One region of the Buttiauxella sp. JUb87 genome, then DNA from elsewhere that is predicted to be linked to it. Evidence: predicted binding sites of a transcription regulator. Region 1 holds the regulator's gene; each other region holds the start of a gene.
What was found. Region 1 encodes CRP, which controls carbon source genes, mostly activating them, when cyclic AMP is high. Its sites were predicted from a motif close to ATGTGANNNNNNTCACAT; they were not measured.

Region 1 (5,615 bases):
CCCGCTGATGCTGGAGCATTGCAGCAAGCATATCGAGAAAGGTTTCTCACGCGTTTACCAACATTATCTGTTAAATCTGCTGAAGAAAAATGCGGCACGTAAGCTCAGAAGCTATCCAGGCACACTCCCGGTAGATATGCGCCAGCTTAAAGGAGTGCGTCGTCTGCGTGAGTTTGACGATTTGATCACCTCGAAGATTCATGGCTTTGCAGATGCTATCGACTACTATCGTCAATGCAGCGCCATGCCGTTGCTGCCGCAAATCAAAACGCCGACGTTAATCATTCACGCTAAAGATGACCCGTTTATGGATCACCATGTGATCCCCGACACAGCGATACTGCCTGCCAATATTGAGTATCAACTGACGCGCTATGGTGGGCATGTTGGATTTGTTGGTGGCACGCTACGGCGTCCGGAAATGTGGCTTGAGCAACGCATCCCGCAGTGGTTGTCTAAATTTTTGGACCCGTCATTATGATGATTCCCTGGCAAGATCTCCCCCCCGAAACGCTTGATAATCTGATTGAATCCTTTGTATTACGTGAAGGTACCGATTATGGTGAACAAGAGCGTTCGCTGGAGCAAAAAGTGGCCGATGTTAAGCGCCAGCTACAAAGTGGCGAGGCTGTGCTGGTATGGTCGGAGCTTCACGAAACGGTGAATATCATGGCTCGCGGGCAGCTTCGCGGCTAAGCGTTTATTCTATACTGCATAGTAAAACCACACTCACCCCAGCCCTATCCCTGAGGGAGAAGGGGAAGAACCAAAGCGAAATCCGGACAGTCTCCTCTCCAGGGGGAGAGGGTTAGGGTGAGGGCCAGCCCTTACGAACACACACTTGTGATTACCCATGGAGTTGTTGCCTTATGTCAGCCAAACATCCGGTTATTGCCGTAACAGGTTCCAGCGGCGCGGGAACGACCACCACCAGCCTTGCCTTCCGCAAAATATTCCAGCAACTCAACCTGCGCGCTGCCGAAGTTGAAGGTGACAGCTTCCATCGTTTCACGCGTCCTGAAATGGATATGGCTATTCGTAAAGCACGCGACTTAGGCCGCCATATCAGTTACTTCGGTCCGGAAGCGAATGACTTCGGCCTGCTGGAACAAACGTTTATCGAGTACGGAAAAACCGGGCAAGGTAAATCGCGTAAGTATCTTCATACCTATGACGAAGCCGTCCCCTGGAACCAAATTCCTGGGACGTTTACACCATGGCAATCGCTGCCTGAACCGACCGATGTGTTGTTCTATGAAGGATTGCATGGTGGAGTCGTCACCCCACAGCACGATGTGGCGAATGCCGTCGACTTGCTGGTTGGCGTAGTGCCGATTGTCAACCTGGAATGGATTCAAAAACTGGTGCGTGATACCAGCGAACGTGGGCATTCCCGGGAAGCGGTGATGGATTCAGTGGTGCGCTCAATGGACGACTACATCAATTACATCACGCCACAATTTTCACGCACGCACATTAACTTCCAGCGTGTCCCGACTGTAGATACCTCTAACCCGTTTGCTGCACGCGGAATTCCATCGCTGGATGAAAGTTTTGTGGTGATTCATTTTCGCGGGCTGGATGACATCGATTTCCCGTACTTGCTCGCCATGTTGCAAGGCTCATTCATTTCCCACATCAATACAATAGTGGTACCGGGCGGCAAAATGGGGCTGGCGATGGAGTTGATCATGACGCCGTTAGTGAAGCGTCTGGCAGAAGGACGAAATATCAATATTCAGGGCGGCGAGTAACCGCCCTGTTTTGCACACTAGCCTTCAATGACTTCGTAGCTGTGCGTGATATTTACGGCTTTTTCCAGCATCAGTGCAACAGAGCAATACTTCTCAGCAGATAAATCAACCGCGCGGGAAACCGCGTTATCTTTTAGCTCTTTGCCTGTCACGATGAAATGCAGATTGATGTGAGTAAAAAGACGAGGAGCTTCTTCGCGACGCTCAGAGGTCAATTTCACTTCGCAGTCAGTGACGTCGTAGCGGCCTTTTTGCAAAATAGAAACCACGTCGATTGCACTGCAACCCCCGGCAGCCATCAGTACCATTTCCATCGGGCTCGGTGCTTTATCGCCAGAATTACCGTCCATCAGAATCTGGTGTCCTGAAGCGGATTCACCAAGGAAAGTTAACCCTTCAACCCATTTCACACGTGCCTGCATGTTGCTTCTCCCATTGAAAAAATTACCTTCCAGAGTACGCGGATGCAGCAAAACTGGCAACGGAAGGCGACCTACGTCATGCTGAAACGAGACAATAGGAGACACCTGCCAAAAGCTATGCTAAAACAATCCGGATGCTACATTGATACATTGACGTAATGCATAGATGCAAAGGACGTCACTAATTACAGGCAGCAAGAATGACTTGCATGCCATCTCCCCAAAGTGGGGAATATTCTAATACTTGCAACGCCAGACAGGATGTTTAGCGTCCTGTCGTTGGTAGCCAGTTATAAACAGAGGATAACCGCGCATGGTGCTTGGCAAACCGCAAACAGACCCGACTCTCGAATGGTTCTTGTCCCATTGCCACATTCATAAGTATCCATCGAAGAGCACACTGATCCACCAGGGTGAAAAAGCAGAGACGCTGTATTACATCGTCAAGGGCTCTGTAGCTGTTCTGATCAAAGATGAAGAGGGCAAGGAAATGATCCTCTCCTATCTGAATCAGGGCGACTTTATTGGTGAGTTAGGGCTGTTCGAAGAAGGCCAGGAACGTAGTGCCTGGGTCCGTGCTAAATCTGCCTGTGAAGTGGCTGAAATTTCCTATAAAAAATTCCGCCAGCTGATCCAGGTAAACCCAGACATTCTGATGCGTCTTTCTTCCCAGATGGCTCGTCGTCTGCAAGTCACTTCTGAGAAAGTCGGTAACCTGGCATTCCTCGATGTGACTGGTCGTATCGCGCAGACACTGTTGAACCTGGCAAAACAGCCTGATGCAATGACTCACCCAGACGGTATGCAGATTAAAATTACCCGTCAGGAAATTGGTCAGATCGTCGGTTGTTCTCGTGAAACTGTCGGTCGTATCTTGAAAATGCTGGAAGATCAGAACCTGATCTCCGCTCACGGCAAAACGATCGTCGTTTACGGCACTCGTTAATTTCCGTTTCAAAAAAGGCGTGTTGCTTTATGGACACGCCTTTTTTTGTCTTTAAAATCCAAACACCTGCAACACAAAGTATGACAAGCATATGTGGAGAAGATTAATCTATCACCCTGAAGTTAACTATGCACTGCGGCAAACGCTGGTGCTGTGCCTTCCTGTGGGGATCGGTTTACTACTGGGGAATTTGCAGTTAGGTCTGCTTTTCTCGTTAGTGCCCGCTTGTTGCAACATTGCTGGTCTGGATACACCCCATAAGCGTTTTTTTAAACGCCTGATTGTTGGCGGCACTCTTTTTGCGACCAGCAGTTTAATCATGCAGCTTTTGCTGCTCTACACCGCGGTCCCATTGCCCATCATTCTTATGGTGATGGCGCTCTTGTTGGGCGTCACCGCTGAAATCAGCGCCCTGCACGCACGTTTGCTTCCGGCATCGCTGATTGCGGCCATCTTTACGCTAAGCATGGCCGGCAATATGCCTATCTGGAAGCCGATGGTGTTATATGTCTCCGGCACGATTTGGTACGGAGTCTTTAACTGGTTTTGGTTCTGGATGTGGCGTGAGCAGCCGCTGCGCGAAACGTTAAGCCTGCTCTATCGCCAATTGGCGGAGTACTGTGAAGCCAAATACGGCATGCTGACACAACATGCTGATCCCGAAACAGCGCTGCCTCCACTGCTGGCTCGCCAGCAAAAAGCCGTAGACCTGATCACCATCTGCTACCAACAGCTGCATATGCTGTCGGCAAATCAGCAGAACGGTTACAAACATTTGTTACGCTCTTTTCAGATAGCGTTAGATTTGCAAGAGCACATCTCCGTCAGTTTGCACCAGCCTGCCGAGGTGCAAAAACTTGTCGCGAAAAGCCATGCAGAAGCGGTTATTCGCTGGAATGCGCAGACCATTGCGGCACGCTTGCGCGTGTTGGCCGATGACATTCTCTACCATCGTTACCCACAGCGTTTTACGATGGAGAAACAAATTGAAGCCCTCGAGAAAATTGCTCGCCAGAATCCGGACAACCCGGTTGGGCAGTTTTGTCATTATCACTTCAGCCGTATCGCCCGCGTGCTGCGCATCCAACGCCCTCTGTACGCCCGTGATTTAATGGAAGACCGGCAGCGCCGTTTACCGCTGTGGGCAGCACTGAAAAGCTATTTGTCGTTGAAATCTGCCGCCCTGCGCAACGCCGCCCGACTAGGCGTAATGCTAACCATCGCCAGTCTTTTCGGGGCATTTTTACATCTGCCGAAACCCTACTGGATTTTAATGACGGTGATGTTCGTTACGCAAAACGGCTACGGCGCCACGCGGGTACGCATTCTGCACCGTTCGGCAGGGACCATTGCTGGCCTGGCGATTGCGGGTATCGCCCTGCACTTTCACTTCCCACAAAGCATTGCCCTGGCCGCGATGCTGGTCATTACGCTGGTCAGCTATTTGTTTATTCGCCAGAGCTATGGCTGGGCGACGATTGGTTTTACCGTGACGGCGGTATATACCCTGCAACTGCTCACACTCAGCGCCGAGCAATTTATCGTCCCGCGCTTGATTGATACTCTGCTCGGCTGTTTGATTGCCTTCGGCGGCATGGTTTGGCTGTGGCCGCAGTGGCAAAGCGGTTTGTTGCGCCAGAACGCCCACGACGCGCTTGAAAAAGACCAGGACGCGATTCGCCTGATTCTGAGCAACGATCCCGAACCCACGCCGCTAGCCTGGCAACGAATGAAGGTCAATCAAGCCCATAATGCGCTGTTTAACTCACTGAATCAGGCGATGCAGGAACCCGGTTTTAACTCGCATTACCTGGCAGATATGAAATTGTGGGTGACGCACAGCCAGTTTATTGTCGAGCACATCAACGCCATGACTACGCTTGCGCGCGAGCACAACATGCTGACACCGGATTTAGCCCAGCGCTATTTGCAGTCGTGTGAAATTGCGCTGCAACGATGCCAGCAGCGGCTGCAATATGATGGGCCAGGTGAGACTAACGACGCGAATATTCTTGACCCACTGGAAGGGCTTCCGAGTGGGCCATTAAGCACGATGGAGCAACATTTACAGCGGATTCTGGGCCACCTCAGCACCATGCACACTATTTCTTCGGTTGCATGGCGTCAGCGGCCACATCATGGTATCTGGCTGAACCGCTTGCGGCGGTCGGATTAACGACTATCCGTTAACGATCTTCGCCACTGCTTTTGCAAAGCGCGCCATACCTTCATCAATATCGGCATTTTCAACAATCAAGGCTGGCGCGAAGCGCATAACATCAGGACCGGCATTCAACACCATCACCCCTTCCAGAGCAGCGGCATGCAGGAATTCACGTGCACGGCCTTGGTATTGCGGTTTCAGCTCAGCGCCAATCAGCAAACCCATGCCGCGAATATCGCTGAACACATCATACTGCTCGTCAATGTGCTGCAAATGCTTGACGAACAGCTGGCGTTTTTCCGTAACGCCATTCAACACTTCCGGCGTGT
Region 2 (5,615 bases), on a different contig from region 1:
TTCCGCCCGCACCAGGCGCGACATGTTCATCCACGTCAGCGCACTGATAATTAAAATGATGTTGGCGATGCCAGGCTTCAGGTAAGCGTTTAACACCAGCAGTAAAAAGAACGCCGGAATCGACAGCAAAATATCGACCACACGCATCATCAGGTTGTCGATACGCCCGCCAAAGTAGCCGCTAATCGTCCCCACCAGCGTACCAATCAAGGTTGAAAAGAGCATCGACAGGAAACCGACCATCAGGGAAATTTGGCCGCCGTACAAGGCTCGAGTGAAATAGTCGCGCCCGTAGTCATCAGTACCGAACCAGTGCGCGGCATCTGGCGGCAGCAACCTTGCGGTCAGCGACATCTGGTTAGGGTCCCACGGGCTGAGAGCCGCCAGTAATGCGGCAATGCTGAAAATCACCAGAACCAGTAACGAGAATTGAGCTGGACGATTACGTTTCAGGCCATGTTTAACTTGTTGCCAACGTCTACTCATCGTCTTACCTCAATGCCTTAATACGCGGGTCGGCCACGCGATATAACAAGTCTGCCAATAAGTTACCGATAATCAGCATGGTCGATGACAGCATGATCATCGCCATGATCAACGGGTAATCCAGCGAGGTTATCGACTGGATCCCTAACAGGCCCATGCCCGGCCAGGAAAAGACGCTTTCGGTGACATACGCCCCGACCACCAGTTCGCCAAACGAGAGGCCAAACAAAGTAATCACCGGCAGCAGCACGTTTTTGAGGACATGACGGAATAAGATTGTGCGACGAGTGGCACCGTAGGCCAGCTGGGTTTGCACGTAATCTGCCGACAGTTGTGTGATGGTGTTGGAGCGGATGTAACGCACATAGTTCGAGAGGTTATAAAAGCTCAGTGCGATACACGGCAAAATGCCGTGGCGAATCACATCCAGCCAGGAATCTTCAACGCCGATGGTGCGCATCCCCATGCTCGGCAGCCAGTTCAGTTGCACCGAGAACACCGTGATAAGCAGAATACCGAACCAGAAAATCGGCACTGAAATACCGATATAAGCGAACATATTCAGGAAGTGATCGAGCCAGCGATGCTTATAAGCACCAGCCAATAATCCGAGTGGAATAGCCACGACCATCGCCAGAACCAGTGATGCGCCCATCAAACCGAGAGTGGCCGGAATACGCTCAGCAATCATGGTTAATACCGGGCGATGGTAAATCAGTGAATAACCCAAATCCCCTTGCAGCACGTTTTTTAGCCACAACAGGTATTGCATAAACATCGGTTTATCCAGCCCAAGACTATGACGGATACGTTCAATATCCTCAGGGCTCATACGTGGCGTAATGTAAGCCTGCACCGGATCGCCAGGTGCCAGTTTGACCAGCAAAAACGACACCAGCGAAATGAAGAACAGCATCGGCACAAGTTGCGCCAGGCGTCGTACTAACACATTGTTCATACTGCTTTCCAGGTTTTACCCAAAAGAAAACCCCCGGCACGGGGTAAACCGTAATCCGAGGGCAAGTGCTTATTATTGTTGATAGATTTTTGACAGGTCCTGGAACATATAAACCGGCTTAGGTTCAGCCTCTTTGGTCCCGGCAAAACGTTTGTCTACCGCGACTACCGCATTGGTATAAGCAATCGGATACCATGCCATATCATTTGCGACGGTTTGCTGAACTTGCTTATAAATTTCAGCACGTTTGGTTTTGTCTGTTTCAGTCGCGCCCTGGTTCCATAACGCATCGAACGCCGGGTTCTTGTAATGCGCGTAGTTATAAGCTTCATTGCTCATATACAACGACTTATAGCCATCAGGCTCCATACCCATGATGTAACCACCGAGGCTCAGCTCATACATGGTGTTCTTCATATCCAGGCTGCGCTGCGACATAGCGTTAGCGTCCATTGGCATCAGTTCTACCGCGACACCAATGTTCTTCAGCTGCTGCTGAATATACAGGCCCATGCTTTCCTGGGTTTTGTTGGTGTTGATATAAGCAAGACGCAGTTTCAGATTAGCCGGAGCGCCTGATTCTTTGAGCAGCGCTTGCGCTTTTTCAACGTCGTATTTATAGGTTTCGACATCGTTGGTTTGATACAGCGTGTCTGGCGTCAAAATAGACGCGGCAGGTTGCGCGTAATCCAGCGATGAGAATGCCGCCTGCACCAGTTCATCTTTATTGATGGCATAAGCGATAGCCTGACGCAGCGCTTTATTCTTCATGCTGTCGATATTCTGGTTGAACGTCATATAGGCCAGACGCCCTTCAGGATAGATAACGAAGTCGAATTTACCGCTCGATTTCAGACGGGTGACGTCTTGCGGATCAACCATCTTCATGTTGATTTCGCCATTTTGCAGCGCAAGGTTGGCAGAGTTGCTGTCTTTAGCAAAACGGTAAGTCACGGCATCCAGCTTCGGTTTACCGTTCCAGTAGTCATCAAAACGGGTCAGTGCGTAATACTGCCCGGCACGATACTCTTTAAATTTGAACGGGCCAGAACCGACTGGCGCATCGTTTTTGGTGCTCTTTTCCATATCGCCCTTTTCGTCAGCAAAAACATGCTGCGGAATAGGGTAAATCTGAACCAGAGTCCCAACAAATGCCGCACTCACCTGCGGCAACGTGAATTTCACCGTTTGGTCATCAATTTTGCTGACTTGAATGGGTTTATCGCCATAAACGAACATGCTGCGGAAGAAGCTATGTTGTTTTTCATCGAGCAATTTGTTGAACGTAAACACCACGTCATCGGCAGTAATCGCTTTGCCATCCTGCCATTTCAGATTGGGTTTAAGTTTTAAAAGGTATGAGAGGTTGTCTTCGGATGGCGTCAGGCTTTCTGCCAGCCCCCATTCAATCTTGTCGCCATTGAAGCTATACAGTGGGGCGTACAGCGCCTGCATAATCGTCAGCGTGGTGCGGTCGCTGGCATACAGTGGGTTCACCGCTAATGGATCACCGGTAGTAATACCGACAATTAAATTGCCGCCATCCTGGGAAGCTTGTTTTGCTGGAGCAGACGCGGCTGCAGTTTCGGTTTTCGCATCATCACAGCCAGAAAGTGCCAGGGCCAAAGAGGCAAACAGCGCAGATAACAACAGGGGTTTACGCATTTATTCACGGACTCCATCTCAAATAGAGTCCGCATAGTGCACCAGCCATACCCACAATGTAAATAAGTGTAAAACGCATAACGTTATGCGAAAAAGTGCTAAAGCAAAAATTGTCGATATAAAGTGGAATATGCAGCGTTAGAAGCCAAATTTCAGGCATAAAAAAACCTGCCGCGGCAGGTTTTTTTATTCAGGCTGACAGATCAAAACATGCCAGCTGGCGGTACATCTTTGAAGGTTTTGCAGTACTGCTCGAACATACTTTTCAGGATTTTGCGCATTTTCATTGTGTGCTCCAGTTTTTAGTTTTGCAGGTGTTGCTCGTTATGGGGCCTATAATATGACATCCGTCACACAAATCAATGGTTTTGTGATGTGCATCACACATTTTCATTGTGGATTTTACAAGCCATTCACATCAAATGGCTTGCAAATCCAACACTTAACTGGTTAATTGGCTCAATTATTTTTTAAAACATTATTTTAATTTTGAGTTTCATGCATGGAAAACTCCCCTTCTCAGTCTCCAAAACGCGGCATCTCTGGTATGGCGCTACTGGTTGCTGGCGCATTTTTTATGGAATTTCTCGACGGAACCGTGATTGCCACAGCACTCCCGGAAATGGCAAAAACATTTGGCGTTGATGCTGTTGATCTGAATATCGGTATGAGCGCTTATTTGCTGACTCTGGCGGTGTTAATTCCGGCCAGTGGCTGGATTGCCGATCGTTTTGGTGCCCGCAAAGTTTTTACCCTCGCACTGGGGATTTTCACCTTTGCATCCGTGCTATGTGGGATTGCCAATACGCTGGAACAGTTTGTCGCCATGCGCATCTTACAAGGGGTTGGCGGTGCGTTGATGGTACCGGTCGGGCGGCTTGCGGTGTTACGTACCACGCCCAAGCATTTACTGATAACCGCTATCGCCACACTCACCTGGCCGGCTTTGGTTGCGCCAATTATTGGCCCGCCACTGGGGGGATTCATCACCAGTTACGCCTCGTGGCGCTGGATTTTTTATATCAACCTACCGCTTGGGTTGATAGCAATGGCGCTGGCGTGGCGGCTGATTCCTGATATTCATGATGACGATCGCCGCCCGTTTGATGGCATCGGTTTTACCAGTACCGCCGTGGCGATGATTAGCCTGGTCTACGGGCTGGAAATGCTCGGGCAATCGCAGGTGAATGTGTTGCCAACCGTCAGCCTGCTGCTATTGGGAGCCGCCTCGTTATGGTTTTCACTGCGGCATTTTAAACATGCCAAACACCCGATGATTCGTCTTGATGCTTTAAAGGTGCAAACCTTTGGTGTGACAATGTACGGCGGTTCGCTATTCCGCACCTCCATCAGTGCGGTACCGTTTTTATTGCCGCTGCTGTTTCAGGTCGGTTTCGGTATGGACGCGTTTCATTCGGGCTTACTGGTGTTAGCCGTATTTGCCGGGAACCTCGCCATGAAACCCGCCACCACGCCGTTGATTCGTGCGTTAGGCTTCAAAAAACTGCTGATTATTAACGGTCTGCTGAACGTCGCTTCTTTATTGGCGTGTGCATTTCTCACGCCGCACACCGCGGCATGGTTGACGATAGCCATCCTGTTCTTTGGTGGCATGTTCCGCTCAATGCAATTTACCGGCATCAGCACGCTGGCCTTTTCCGATGTGCCACCTGCGCAAATGAGCTACGCCAATACGCTTTTCAGCACCGCGACGCAGTTGTCGGTAGGCCTGGGGATCACGCTTGGCGCAATTGGTATTCGCCTTGGCGAGAAAATCAGCCAATGGTTTGATGTCACATCAATTCCCGGCATGCCGATTAAAATTTCATTTGTGATGATTACGCTGATTTGCTTGCTTGGGCTGGTCGACTTGTTACGGCTACCGCAAAATGCCGGGAGCAGCGTTTCCAAAAAGCAATAATGCAGTAAGTCTGCATAGTGTTTCGGGCCACAATTATACTTAACGCTATAGATTGAGTGCCGTTGAGGCCGTTATGAAACACATGACATTAAGGTTAATACTGTTTATATCGCTGGTCAGTTTTCAGGTCACTGCCGCCGAACCCAGCGTCCATTCCCCCTCTTTAAGCTTCCCTGCGTTGCATAAACCGAGTCTGCATAACGGTGTGCAACAGCGCTGGCCCGAAGAGCCGCAAGCTGATATCAACCTTCAACACTGGGATGCAGAACACCTTGAAGCCGCGCGTCAGACGCAACAACACGCTGATATGCAGTCGCATCAGTTCGATAGCAGGAAGTAATGATAGGAATTGAGAAAGATCGCGCGTAAAGCGCCGGAAATTAGGCGGTATTGAAGCAAAAAAATACGGCCAGCAAAAACTGGCCGTATTTCATATTAATCATTATCAGGCAAGGATTTCGCGAACGAACGCTTCAATCTCTTTGTCCTGGCAATTTTCGAAGAAGCACTTCTGGAAACGCTCGCCGGTTACCGCGGTTTTCACCAGCTCAGGGTCGATAGAACGTAAGGTGTCCAGATAGTTTT
Region 3 (5,615 bases), 690 kb from region 1:
TGCCTGCTGATTAACAGCAGGCATAAACTTCTGTCAATTATGCTTCTGTGGTACGACGACGAGCAGGAGCTGCACCGTCTTCACGACGTGGGCCACGACCGCCTTCGCGACGTTCGCCGCTGAAGCTACGTGGTGCGCCAGCACCTGGACCGTCACGACGTGGACCACGACCGCCTTCACGACGCTCACCACCGCCGCCACGACGTTCGCCGCCACGGTCAGTACGTGGCTGTGCATCACCCATCAACTGCATATTCATTGGTTTGTTCAGAATACGAGTGCGGGTAAAGTGCTGCAGGATCTCACCTGGCATGCCTTTTGGCAGCTCGATGGTTGAGTGGGTACCGAACAGCTTGATGTTACCAATGTAACGGCTGCTGATATCGCCTTCGTTAGCGATAGCGCCAACGATATGACGAACTTCAACACCATCATCACGGCCAACTTCGATGCGATACAGTTCCATATCGCCAACGTCACGACGTTCACGACGTGGTGCATCGCCATCACGCTGTGGACGATCTGAACGCTCTGGACGATCACCGCGTGGTGCACGATCACCACGGTCACCACGTGGAGCACGGTCTGAACGTTCGAAACGCTCATCACGTTCACGGAATTCACGACGTGGACGCATCGGTGCATCTGGTGGCAGGATCAGAGGACGTTCGCCCTGTGCCATTTTCAGCAGTGCTGCAGCCAGTGTTTCCATATCCAGCGCTTCTTCTGATTCAGCAGAAGGTTGGATTTTCGCCAGCAGGCCACGGTACAGATCCAGATCGCTGCTTTCCAGTTGCTGCTGAACTTTAGCGGCAAACTTAGCCAGGCGACGCTCGCTCAGCAGTTCACGGTTTGGCAGTTCAACTTCAGGAATAGTCAGCTTCATGGTGCGTTCGATGTTGCGCAGCAGACGACGCTCGCGGTTCTCAACGAACAGCAGCGCACGGCCAGCACGACCTGCACGACCAGTACGGCCGATACGGTGAACGTAAGACTCTGAGTCCATCGGGATGTCATAGTTAACAACCAGGCTGATACGCTCAACGTCCAGGCCACGAGCCGCAACGTCGGTTGCAATCAGGATGTCCAGACGACCGTCTTTCAGACGCTCCAGGGTTTGCTCACGCAGTGCCTGGTTCATGTCACCGTTCAGTGCTGCGCTGTTATAGCCGCTTTGTTCCAGTGCTTCAGCCACTTCCAGAGTCGCGTTTTTGGTACGTACGAAAATGATCGCCGCATCAAAATCTTCAGATTCCAGGAAGCGAACCAGCGCTTCATTTTTACGCATACCGTGCACAGTCCAGTAGCTCTGGCTGATGTCCGGGCGAGTCGTTACGCTAGATTGAATGCGAACTTCCTGCGGATCTTTCATGAAGCGACGAGTAATACGACGAATTGCTTCTGGCATAGTTGCAGAGAACAGAGCGGTCTGATGACCTTCTGGGATCTGCGCCATGATGGTTTCAACGTCTTCGATGAAGCCCATACGCAACATTTCATCAGCTTCGTCCAGTACCAGACCTTTCAGGTTGGACAGATTCAGCGTACCGCGTTTTAAGTGGTCAAGCAGACGACCTGGGGTACCAACAACAATTTGTGGTCCCTGACGCAGGGCGCGCAGCTGCACGTCATAACGCTGGCCACCGTAAAGGGCTACCACGTTTACGCCGTGCATATGTTTAGAGAAATCCGTCATGGCTTCAGCAACCTGAACCGCCAGTTCGCGGGTCGGTGCCAGCACCAGGATTTGTGGTGCTTTCAGCTCTGGATCAAGGTTGTGCAGCAGCGGTAAAGAGAACGCTGCAGTTTTGCCGCTACCCGTCTGGGCCATACCCAGTACATCGCGGCCAGCCAGCAGCTGTGGAATACACTCTGCCTGGATTGGAGATGGTTTTTCGTAACCCAGATCGTTCAGGGCTTTAAGGATGGAGTCGTTAAGACCCAGATCAGAAAAAGTAGTTTCGATAGTAGTAGTCTCGATGATGTCAGTCATGTAGTACACGTGCCTCGTAGATGGCGGCCAGTCTACATAACTCATCGTGAAATTGACCTGCAATTTTCATTGAAAAGTGTGAACCGGCTCAAATTTGGTTGATTAACGAACAAAAACGCCCTCACCCGTTAAGGTGATGACTTTAATAAAAAAGTTTATGGGCTGATCGATGTTCGTCAGCTATTGCTGGTCCGATTCTGCCAGGTCATCTTGCTCCTGGCCCAAGAGCGCTAATTCCAACAATGCATAACGATGCTCAACGTAGTTGTGTACGTTGTTAGCGACCGCTAACTTGAACAGTGCCGTGGCGCTGTCCTTTTCCCCCAGACTTAGGTAGTACTTACCTAAATAGAAGTTGGTTTCACTGAGATGCTCAGCGAGCGAGGTGTTATCCGTTGCGTCCGCCTTGAGGCGTTCCATTAACGTTGCTTCGTTAATGTTCCCCAGGTAGAACTCGACAATGTTCCATCCCCATTGCTCTTTATCCGATTTATCGAGGCGCTGTTGTAACGCCACTTTAGCCTGCTTTGCATCTAAGTTGCTTTCAGCAAGGTAGAGCCACAGACTACGGAAAGGATCATTGGGATCGTCTTGATAAAACGCCAGCAGATCATCTTGCGCTAAACGATAACGACCACCGTAGTAGAGGGCGATACCGCGATTTAAATGCGCGTAGTTGTAAGTTGGATCAAGCTCAAGTACAGAATCAAACGCTTCATAGGCAGCATCAAAATTGCCTGCCTGCGTTAAATATATGCCTAAGTAATTGAATACTTCAGGCATATCGGGGCGGATTGCCAACGCTTGTGAAAAATCATTTCGCGCCAGAGCCCGCAAGCCGAGGCTATCATACAACACTCCGCGCTCATATAAAAGCTGTGCGCGTTCATCATCGGTTAAAGCCCGGCTGGCAAGTATCTGTTCCATGCGTGCAAGAATCACTTCTTGCTGCAAAGTCGGCTGCAATGGTACCGCCAGGACTTCACTTTTACGCCAGGCAGAGTTGCTGCATCCTGCCAGCGTGATAGCTGTCGCAACGAAACACCAGCGCAAAAAAGGCTTCATTTCCCACTCCCGAAGACAACTAATGGATGACGTCCTGTCCACCGGCTCTAAAACGAGACTCCCTGCCCCGTAATAAATAGCTCTCCATGTCGCCATGGAGAGCTTTATCGGTATCGCTTACTCAGCTTCTGGTGCAGCAGGTGCAGCGTTTTCCGCTGGAGACTGCTCAGTTGCTTCTTTGATGCTCAGACGTACACGGCCCTGGCGATCAACTTCCAGTACTTTAACTGGAACTTCTTGACCCATTTGCAGGTAGTCAGTCACTTTCTCTACACGCTTGTCAGCGATTTGAGAAATGTGTACCAGACCTTCTTTACCGCCGCCAATCGCAACAAATGCACCGAAGTCTACGATACGAGTGACTTTACCGTTGTAGATACGACCTACTTCGATTTCAGCAGTGATCTCTTCGATACGACGAATTGCGAATTTCGCTTTATCGCCATCGGTCGCAGCGATTTTCACTGTACCGTCATCTTCGATTTCAATAGTAGTACCGGTTTCTTCGGTCAGCGCACGAATCACAGAACCACCCTTACCGATCACATCTTTGATCTTGTCTGGGTTGATTTTGATAGTGTGAATACGTGGAGCGAACTCAGAGATGTCGCCACGCGGTGCATTGATAGCTTGCTCCATTACGCCAAGGATATGCAGACGCGCACCTTTAGCCTGGTTCAGAGCCACCTGCATGATTTCGCGGGTGATACCTTCAATTTTGATATCCATCTGCAGCGCAGAGATACCTTCACGGCTACCAGCAACTTTAAAGTCCATGTCACCCAGGTGGTCTTCGTCACCCAGAATGTCAGACAGAACCACAAAGTTCTCGCCTTCTTTAACCAGACCCATCGCAATACCGGCTACAGCGGCCTTGATTGGCACACCTGCATCCATCAGTGCCAGAGAAGCACCACATACGGAAGCCATGGAAGAAGAACCGTTAGATTCGGTAATTTCAGACACTACACGCACAGTGTACGGGAAGCGGTCAGCTTCTGGCATAACAGCCAGTACGCCACGCTTAGCCAGACGACCGTGACCAATCTCACGACGCTTCGGTGAACCGACCATGCCGGTTTCGCCTACGGAGTACGGAGGGAAGTTATAGTGGAACAGGAAGTTGTCGGTACGTTCGCCCATCAACTCATCCAGGTTCTGTGCATCACGAGCAGTACCCAGAGTTGCTGTAACCAGCGCCTGAGTTTCACCACGGGTGAACAGTGCAGAACCGTGAGTACGTGGCAGAACGCCAGTACGCACATCCAGACCACGGATCATGTCTTTTTCGCGACCATCGATACGCAGTTCACCAGCCAGAATACGGCTACGAACAACATTTTTCTCGATAGCGTGCAGAATGTCGCTAACTTCGCCAGCATCAATTGAATCGTCTTCAGCTGACAGTGCAGCGATAACGTCAGATTTGATAACGTCGACTTGTGCGTAACGCTCTTGCTTATCAGTAATACGGTAAGCATCGCTCAGGCGGGATTCAGCAAGTGCCGCAACGCGCGCATTCAGCGCTTCGTTAGCAGCTTCAGGCTGCCAGTCCCAACGTGGTTTGCCAGCTTCAGCAACCAGAGAGTTGATGTTCTGGATAACAACCTGCTGTTGTTCGTGGCCAAAGACTACCGCGCCCAGCATCTGGTCTTCGCTCAGCAGTTCAGCTTCGGACTCAACCATCAGCACAGCGCCTTCGGTACCGGCAACAACCAGATCCAGCTTGCTGGTTTTCAGTTCGTCAGCAGTTGGGTTCAGCACGTACTGGTCATTGATGTAGCCCACGCGAGCAGAACCAATTGGACCATTGAATGGAATACCAGACAGGCTCAGAGCGGCAGAAGCACCGATCATTGCAACGATGTCAGGGTGAACTTGCGGGTTCACGGAAACGACGGTTGCGATAACCTGTACTTCGTTAACGAAGCCTTCCGGGAACAGCGGACGCACTGGGCGGTCAATCAGACGCGCAATCAGTGTTTCGCCTTCACTTGGGCGGCCTTCACGACGGAAGAAGCTGCCTGGGATACGGCCAGCAGCGTAAGTACGCTCCTGATAGTTAACAGTCAGTGGGAAGAAGTCTTGACCTGCTTTCGCTTTTTTCTGACCAACAACAGTCACGAATACAGCAGTGTCGTCCATGCTTACCATTACTGCAGCGGTAGCCTGGCGAGCCATCATACCGGTCTCTAAAGTGACCGTATGTTGACCGTATTGGAATTTACGGACAATCGGATTTAGCAAAATAATATCCTTAATAATCTTTGGAAGCAGGTGATTGCACTTGCTTCGTTTAACCCGATCTAAATCGCATCCTCGCGACTAATGACAACCCTGACCCGCCCCTGCGGATAAAGCCTCTCATTAGCCGCGCGAACCTCTGCAATAAAGATCACACCCTGCAACAATACATTAGTTTCCATAGAATTGCTGCCATATGGTTGAAAAAAGGGGCCTTAAAAGGCCCCTTTTTCTGAAACTCGCAAGACTTAGCGACGCAGACCCAGACGCTCGATCAGGCTGGTGTAACGTGCTACATCTTTACGCTTCAGGT
Region 4 (5,615 bases), 160 kb from region 1:
CTTAAATTTGAATCACCCGAGAGGGTTCGGGTGAGGAGGTATGCGGTGCTGACCACCCTCACCCTAACCCTCTCCCTGAGGGAGAGGGAACTAGATCAGTATTCACCCTCTCCTGGGGGAGAGGGCCGGGGTGAGGGCGACCGGAGCCACCCACACCACCACTGCTACTTCTTACCTGCCAGCAGGTCGAGCACTTCCTGAACACTGGTGGTGTTCGCCAGGCGCTCAATCACTGACTCATCATCCAGCGCGTTGGTCAGGCTGGTGATAACCTGGATGTGTTCGTTATTGCGAGCGGCAATACCGATAACCAGGCGGGCAATATCATCAGGTTCTTCACCAAAGTGAACACCATGCGGATACTGGCAGAACACAACGCCGGTTTTCAGGACGCGGTCTTTCGCTTCAACCGTACCGTGTGGAACGGCAATGCCTTCGCCCAGATAAGTTGGGGTCAGTTTTTCGCGTTCAAACATCGCATCAACATATTCAGGCTGCACGTAACCGCCGTTCACCAGTTGCTCACCAGCAAAGCGAATCGCTTCTTCTTTGGTTGCCGCAGTCAGGCCAAGGAACACGTTACCGGCACCAAGGCGGAACAGCCCTTCTTCGCTTGGCACAAAGCTGTCTTCCAGGCTGCTCATCACCTTAACTTCTTTCTCGCTCAGGTTATGAGAGGCCACCAGACGCTCGGTCAGGTTGGAGTACAGGCTGCTGTCGAGGAAGTTAGTCAGGGAAATATGCTGTGCCTGTGGAACCTGGCGCATCGCACGTTCGGTCAGGTCACGGTGCGTAATCACCAGGTCAACGTCATCCGGCAAACTGTTGATTGCACAGTTAGTAACGGAGATATTTTTCAGACCCGCATCGCTGACTTTCTTACGCAGCACACCCGCACCCATCGCACTTGAACCCATGCCTGCATCGCACGCTACGATGATTTTACGTACGTGGCTGAGGTCGTTAGACAGACCAGCACCGACCGCCAGTGGCGTAGCGCCGCCTTTGGATTCAGCTTTCATCTCTTCCATACGGCGAGCCGCTGCTTCGATATCGTCTTCTTCTTTAACCTTGCTTGTTTTCAGCAAGATGGCAGAAACCACGAAGGACACGGCTGTTGCTGCAACGATTGCCGCGATGTTAGCGAAGTAAGCACCTTTTGGCGTCATCGCCAGAATCGCGAGTATTGAACCCGGAGATGCCGGAGAAACCAGGCCGCCGTTCAGAATAGTCAGCGTAAACACGCCAGTCATACCGCCGAGAATAACGGCGAGGATCAGACGTGGGTTCATCAGCACATATGGGAAGTAAATTTCGTGGATACCGCCCAGGAAGTGGATGATTGCCGCGCCGCCCGCAGACTGCTTAGCATTACCGCGACCGAAGAACATGTACGCCATCAGCACGCCCATACCAGGGCCTGGGTTTGCTTCAATCAGGAAGAAGATTGATTTGCCCAGCTCGTGGGACTGCTGAATACCCAGCGGCGAGAAGATACCGTGGTTGATTGCGTTGTTCAGGAACAGGATTTTCGCAGGTTCTACGAAGATAGACGCCAGCGGCAGCATGTCATGGACAACCATGAAGTTAACGCCCGCCGCCAGAATTTTGGACAGGACTTCAACCGCAGGGCCGATACCCATGAACGCCAGAATCGCCAGAATCATACCGATGATGCCAGCGGAGAAGTTGTTCACCAGCATTTCAAAGCCGGATTTGATCTTGCCATCAACCCATGCGTCAAAATGTTTAATTGCCCAACCACCCAGAGGACCGGCAATCATCGCACCGAGGAACATCGGCATATCCGCACCGACGATAACACCCATAGTGGTGATCGCACCGACCACACCACCACGGTCGCCACCGATTAAGCGACCACCGGTAAAACCGATGAGCAACGGCAGCAGGTAAGTAATCATCGGGCCAACCAGTTTCGCCAGTGTCTCGCTTGGCAACCAACCAGTTGGAATAAATAACGCCGTGATAATACCCCAGGCGATAAATGCGCCGATGTTTGGCATTACCATGTTACTCAGGAAACGACCAAAGCTTTGCACTCTGATCTTGATATCGGATGACATACGCACACCCCTTATTGTGTTCACGTGCTGAAAAAGCAGCCCGAGGTTTATTGTTAATGTGGTGGCAAGCAGTGCTGCCAGATGCTCTAAGTGAGGCGAATCTGGCACTGAATCGTTAAGCTGTCCAGTACACGGGATTTTATGTGATGCAGATCACTCATCACTGGGTGTAACGAAGCATGATCAGGAGATCTTGATCACATAATTGATGTGTAAAAAAAACACAGCAGCTATTTTTTGCGCTGAATTGACCCACATGCGTGATTAAAATCACACTTCTCTATTATCACTTTGTTATTTATATGTGACATTAGTCACAAAATATCTTCATCGAAATTTTCCTACTGCTCTCCAGGGCAGTCATCGCGAAAGCGTTCATTTCATTTTGTTATAAAATTACAGCGCAGCGGCAGGCGACTCTTCACTACTTTTTCATGCATCCTGATCCATACTTACCGTTTGTCGATTAAAAATGGACGATGTAATGAAACTTATCGGTAATTACACCAGCCCGTATGTGCGCAAAATATCGGTGATACTGCTGGAAAAAGGCATCACTTTTGAATTCGTAAACGACAACCCGTGGACATCCGAAAGCACCACGCCCCATTACAATCCGCTGGGCAAAGTGCCTGCGCTGGTCACCGACGAGGGCGAATACTGGTTCGACTCCCCGGTGATTGCGGAATACCTCGAGCTGTTGAATATTGCCCCAACTCTTATCCCGCGTGAGCCTCAAGCTGCATTACAAATGCGCCAAATGGAGGCCCTTGCCGATGGCATCATGGATGCCGCTCTGGTTTCAGTACGCGAACGCCAGCGCCCAATCGAACAGCAATCTGAAGTCGAACTGCTGCGCCAACGGGAAAAAATTAGCCGTGGCCTGACGCTGCTCGAACAATACGCCGCGGATAAAAAACTGAATGCCGAAAACCTGTGTGTGGCAACCATTGCGGTGGCATGTGCAGTGGGATATCTCAATTTCCGCCGCGTTTCCCCAGGCTGGTGTGTAGAGCGGCCACATCTGGTGAAACTGGTCGAGAAACTTTTCGAACGGGAAAGTTTTGCCAGGACAGAACCGCCAACAGCATGATCTCCCGCCATGACAGGGGGCCAACTCCCCCTGTAAACTAATGCGAAATTTCACCACTCTGCGGCTTGTTATGACTACCCATCGCACCTTGTACAGCCAACTTCCTGCCATCGACAAACTGTTACGTGATGCCTCATTTTGCGAGGTGCTGCGCAATTTTGGCCACTCTCAGGTGGTTAATACCTTACGCACGATGCTGGAAACCGCGCGCGAGCATATCCGCACTCAGGAACAACTGCCTGACTGGAATGACGATTGGGCAGCACAAGTGCAGGCACGTCTTGAATCGGGCCTGCGCAGCGCATTGCAGCCAGTGTTTAACCTGACGGGCACGGTACTGCATACCAATCTTGGCCGTGCATTGCAGTCTGAAGCGGCAATTGAAGCTGTGACACAAGTGATGCGCACTCCCGTCACGCTGGAATATGACTTAGACGGCGCGGAACGTGGGCATCGCGATAAAGCGCTGGCATCCCTGCTTTGCGAGCTGACCGGTGCGGAAGATGCCTGCATCGTCAATAACAACGCGGCGGCGGTGCTGTTGATGCTGGCGGCCTGCGCCAGTGGCGAAGAAGTCGTGGTATCTCGTGGTGAACTGGTGGAAATCGGTGGAGCATTCCGTATCCCGGATGTGATGCGCCAGGCAGGCTGCCAGCTGGTCGAAGTCGGCACCACCAACCGCACACATTTGAAAGACTACCGTCAGGCCGCCAGTGAAAACACCGCGTTACTGATGAAAGTCCACACCAGTAACTACCAAATTGCGGGCTTTACTAAAGCAGTCGACGAAGCCGAGCTTGTCGAGCTAGGCAACGAGCTGAACATTCCTGTTGTGACTGACCTCGGTAGCGGTTCACTGGTTGATCTCAGCCAGTGGGGTTTGCCGGAAGAACCGATGCCGCAACAGCTAATTGCCGCAGGCGTAAGCCTGGTGAGTTTCTCCGGCGACAAACTGCTTGGTGGTCCTCAAGCGGGCATTATCGTTGGCAAAAAAGAGCTGATTGCCCGCATTCAGCAACATCCTCTCAAACGCGCGTTGCGCGCCGATAAAATGACACTTGCGGCACTGGAAGCCACATTACGTCTGTATCAACATCCAGAAACGCTGGTTGAAAGATTGCCGACGTTACGCCTGTTAACCCGTGATGCCAGTGAAATCACAGACCTTGCACAGCGTCTGTTGCCTGCTTTTGAGGGTAAATATGGCGAGCAGTTTACTGTTTGCGTCGAGCCTTGCTTATCGCAAATTGGCAGCGGATCGCTACCGGTTGACCGCTTACCCAGCTCAGCGCTGACTTTCACACCAAAAGATGGCCGCGGCACCACGCTAAACACGCTGGTAGAGAACCTGCGCGATTCATCCACACCGATTATTGGCCGCATCAACGATGGGCGTTTATGGCTGGATTTACGCTGCCTGGAAGATGAAGCTGGTTTCATGGAGAGCCTGAACCGATGATTATTGCCACCGCCGGTCACGTTGACCACGGCAAAACCACCCTGCTGCAAGCCATAACTGGCGTGAATGCTGACCGTCTGCCAGAGGAAAAAAAACGCGGCATGACTATCGACCTCGGTTACGCCTACTGGCCGCAACCCGATGGCCGCATTCCTGGTTTTATTGATGTGCCAGGACATGAAAAATTCCTCGCCAATATGCTGGCGGGCGTGGGTGGCATCGATCACGCGCTGTTAGTGGTGGCATGCGATGACGGAGTGATGGCGCAAACACGCGAGCATCTGGCCATCCTGCAATTAACCGGGAAACCGTCGCTCACTGTCGCCTTAACCAAAGCCGACCGCGTGAGTGAATCGCGTATTGATGAAGTGCGCGAAGCCGTACTAGCAACACTCAGTGAATTTGGCTGGCAAGATGCCACTTTATTTGTCACCGCTGCCACCAGTGGTAGCGGAATTGACGAACTACGTGCGCACCTCCTTTCATTGCCCGAACGTGCACATCCGCGTCAGCACCGCTTCCGCCTCGCCATTGACCGCGCTTTTACCGTGAAAGGTTCTGGCCTGGTAGTGACCGGCACGGCGTTAAGTGGCGAAGTGAAGGTGGGCGATTCATTGTGGCTAACAGGTGCCGATAAACCGATGCGCGTGCGCGGGCTGCATGCGCAAAACAGCAAAACTGACACCGCCTGTGCCGGGCAGCGTATCGCGCTCAATATCAGCGGCGATGCGGAAAAGCTCGATATCAAACGCGGCGACTGGTTACTGGCTGAAAAACCCCTGCAACCGGTAGAGCGGGTGATTGTTCAGTTGCAAAGCCACGCCCCACTACAACAATGGCAACCGCTGCATATTCACCACGCTGCCAGCCACGTCACCGGGCGTATATCGCTACTGGAAGATGACCTTGCCGAACTGGTTTTAGATGTCCCGCTGTGGCTTGCCGAAAACGACCGTCTGGTACTGCGTGATATTAGTGC

Region 2: a site for CRP is predicted at 3,478-3,495, ahead of azuC (stress response protein AzuC). Genes of this name have one in related genera too.
Region 3: a site for CRP is predicted at 2,070-2,087, ahead of yrbN (protein YrbN). Genes of this name have one in related genera too.
Region 4: a site for CRP is predicted at 2,226-2,243, ahead of EC843_RS09305 (PTS mannitol transporter subunit IICBA). Genes of this name have one in related genera too.

The regions. Positions count from the first base shown of each region.
Region 1 is NZ_SNVY01000002.1:44,215-49,829, forward strand. It holds gene EC843_RS08605 (hydrolase) at 1-481, shown strand, start outside; gene EC843_RS08610 (YheU family protein) at 478-696, shown strand; gene EC843_RS08615 (phosphoribulokinase) at 870-1,754, shown strand; gene EC843_RS08620 (OsmC family protein) at 1,772-2,176, opposite strand; gene crp (cAMP-activated global transcriptional regulator CRP) at 2,490-3,122, shown strand; gene EC843_RS08630 (YccS/YhfK family putative transporter) at 3,214-5,298, shown strand; gene EC843_RS08635 (aspartate aminotransferase family protein) at 5,302-5,615, opposite strand, start outside.
Region 2 is NZ_SNVY01000001.1:885,207-890,821, forward strand. It holds gene EC843_RS04085 (ABC transporter permease) at 1-486, opposite strand, end outside; gene EC843_RS04090 (ABC transporter permease) at 491-1,444, opposite strand; gene EC843_RS04095 (ABC transporter substrate-binding protein) at 1,517-3,109, opposite strand; gene azuC (stress response protein AzuC) at 3,313-3,396, opposite strand; gene EC843_RS04105 (MFS transporter) at 3,612-5,030, shown strand; gene EC843_RS04110 (hypothetical protein) at 5,104-5,370, shown strand; gene EC843_RS04115 (RpiB/LacA/LacB family sugar-phosphate isomerase) at 5,476-5,615, opposite strand, start outside.
Region 3 is NZ_SNVY01000002.1:735,300-740,914, forward strand. It holds gene EC843_RS11570 (DEAD/DEAH family ATP-dependent RNA helicase) at 38-1,993, opposite strand; gene yrbN (protein YrbN) at 1,986-2,063, opposite strand; gene nlpI (lipoprotein NlpI) at 2,174-3,058, opposite strand; gene pnp (polyribonucleotide nucleotidyltransferase) at 3,176-5,305, opposite strand; gene rpsO (30S ribosomal protein S15) at 5,551-5,615, opposite strand, start outside.
Region 4 is NZ_SNVY01000002.1:199,381-204,995, forward strand. It holds gene EC843_RS09305 (PTS mannitol transporter subunit IICBA) at 165-2,084, opposite strand; gene EC843_RS09310 (glutathione S-transferase) at 2,569-3,177, shown strand; gene selA (L-seryl-tRNA(Sec) selenium transferase) at 3,248-4,636, shown strand; gene selB (selenocysteine-specific translation elongation factor) at 4,633-5,615, shown strand, end outside.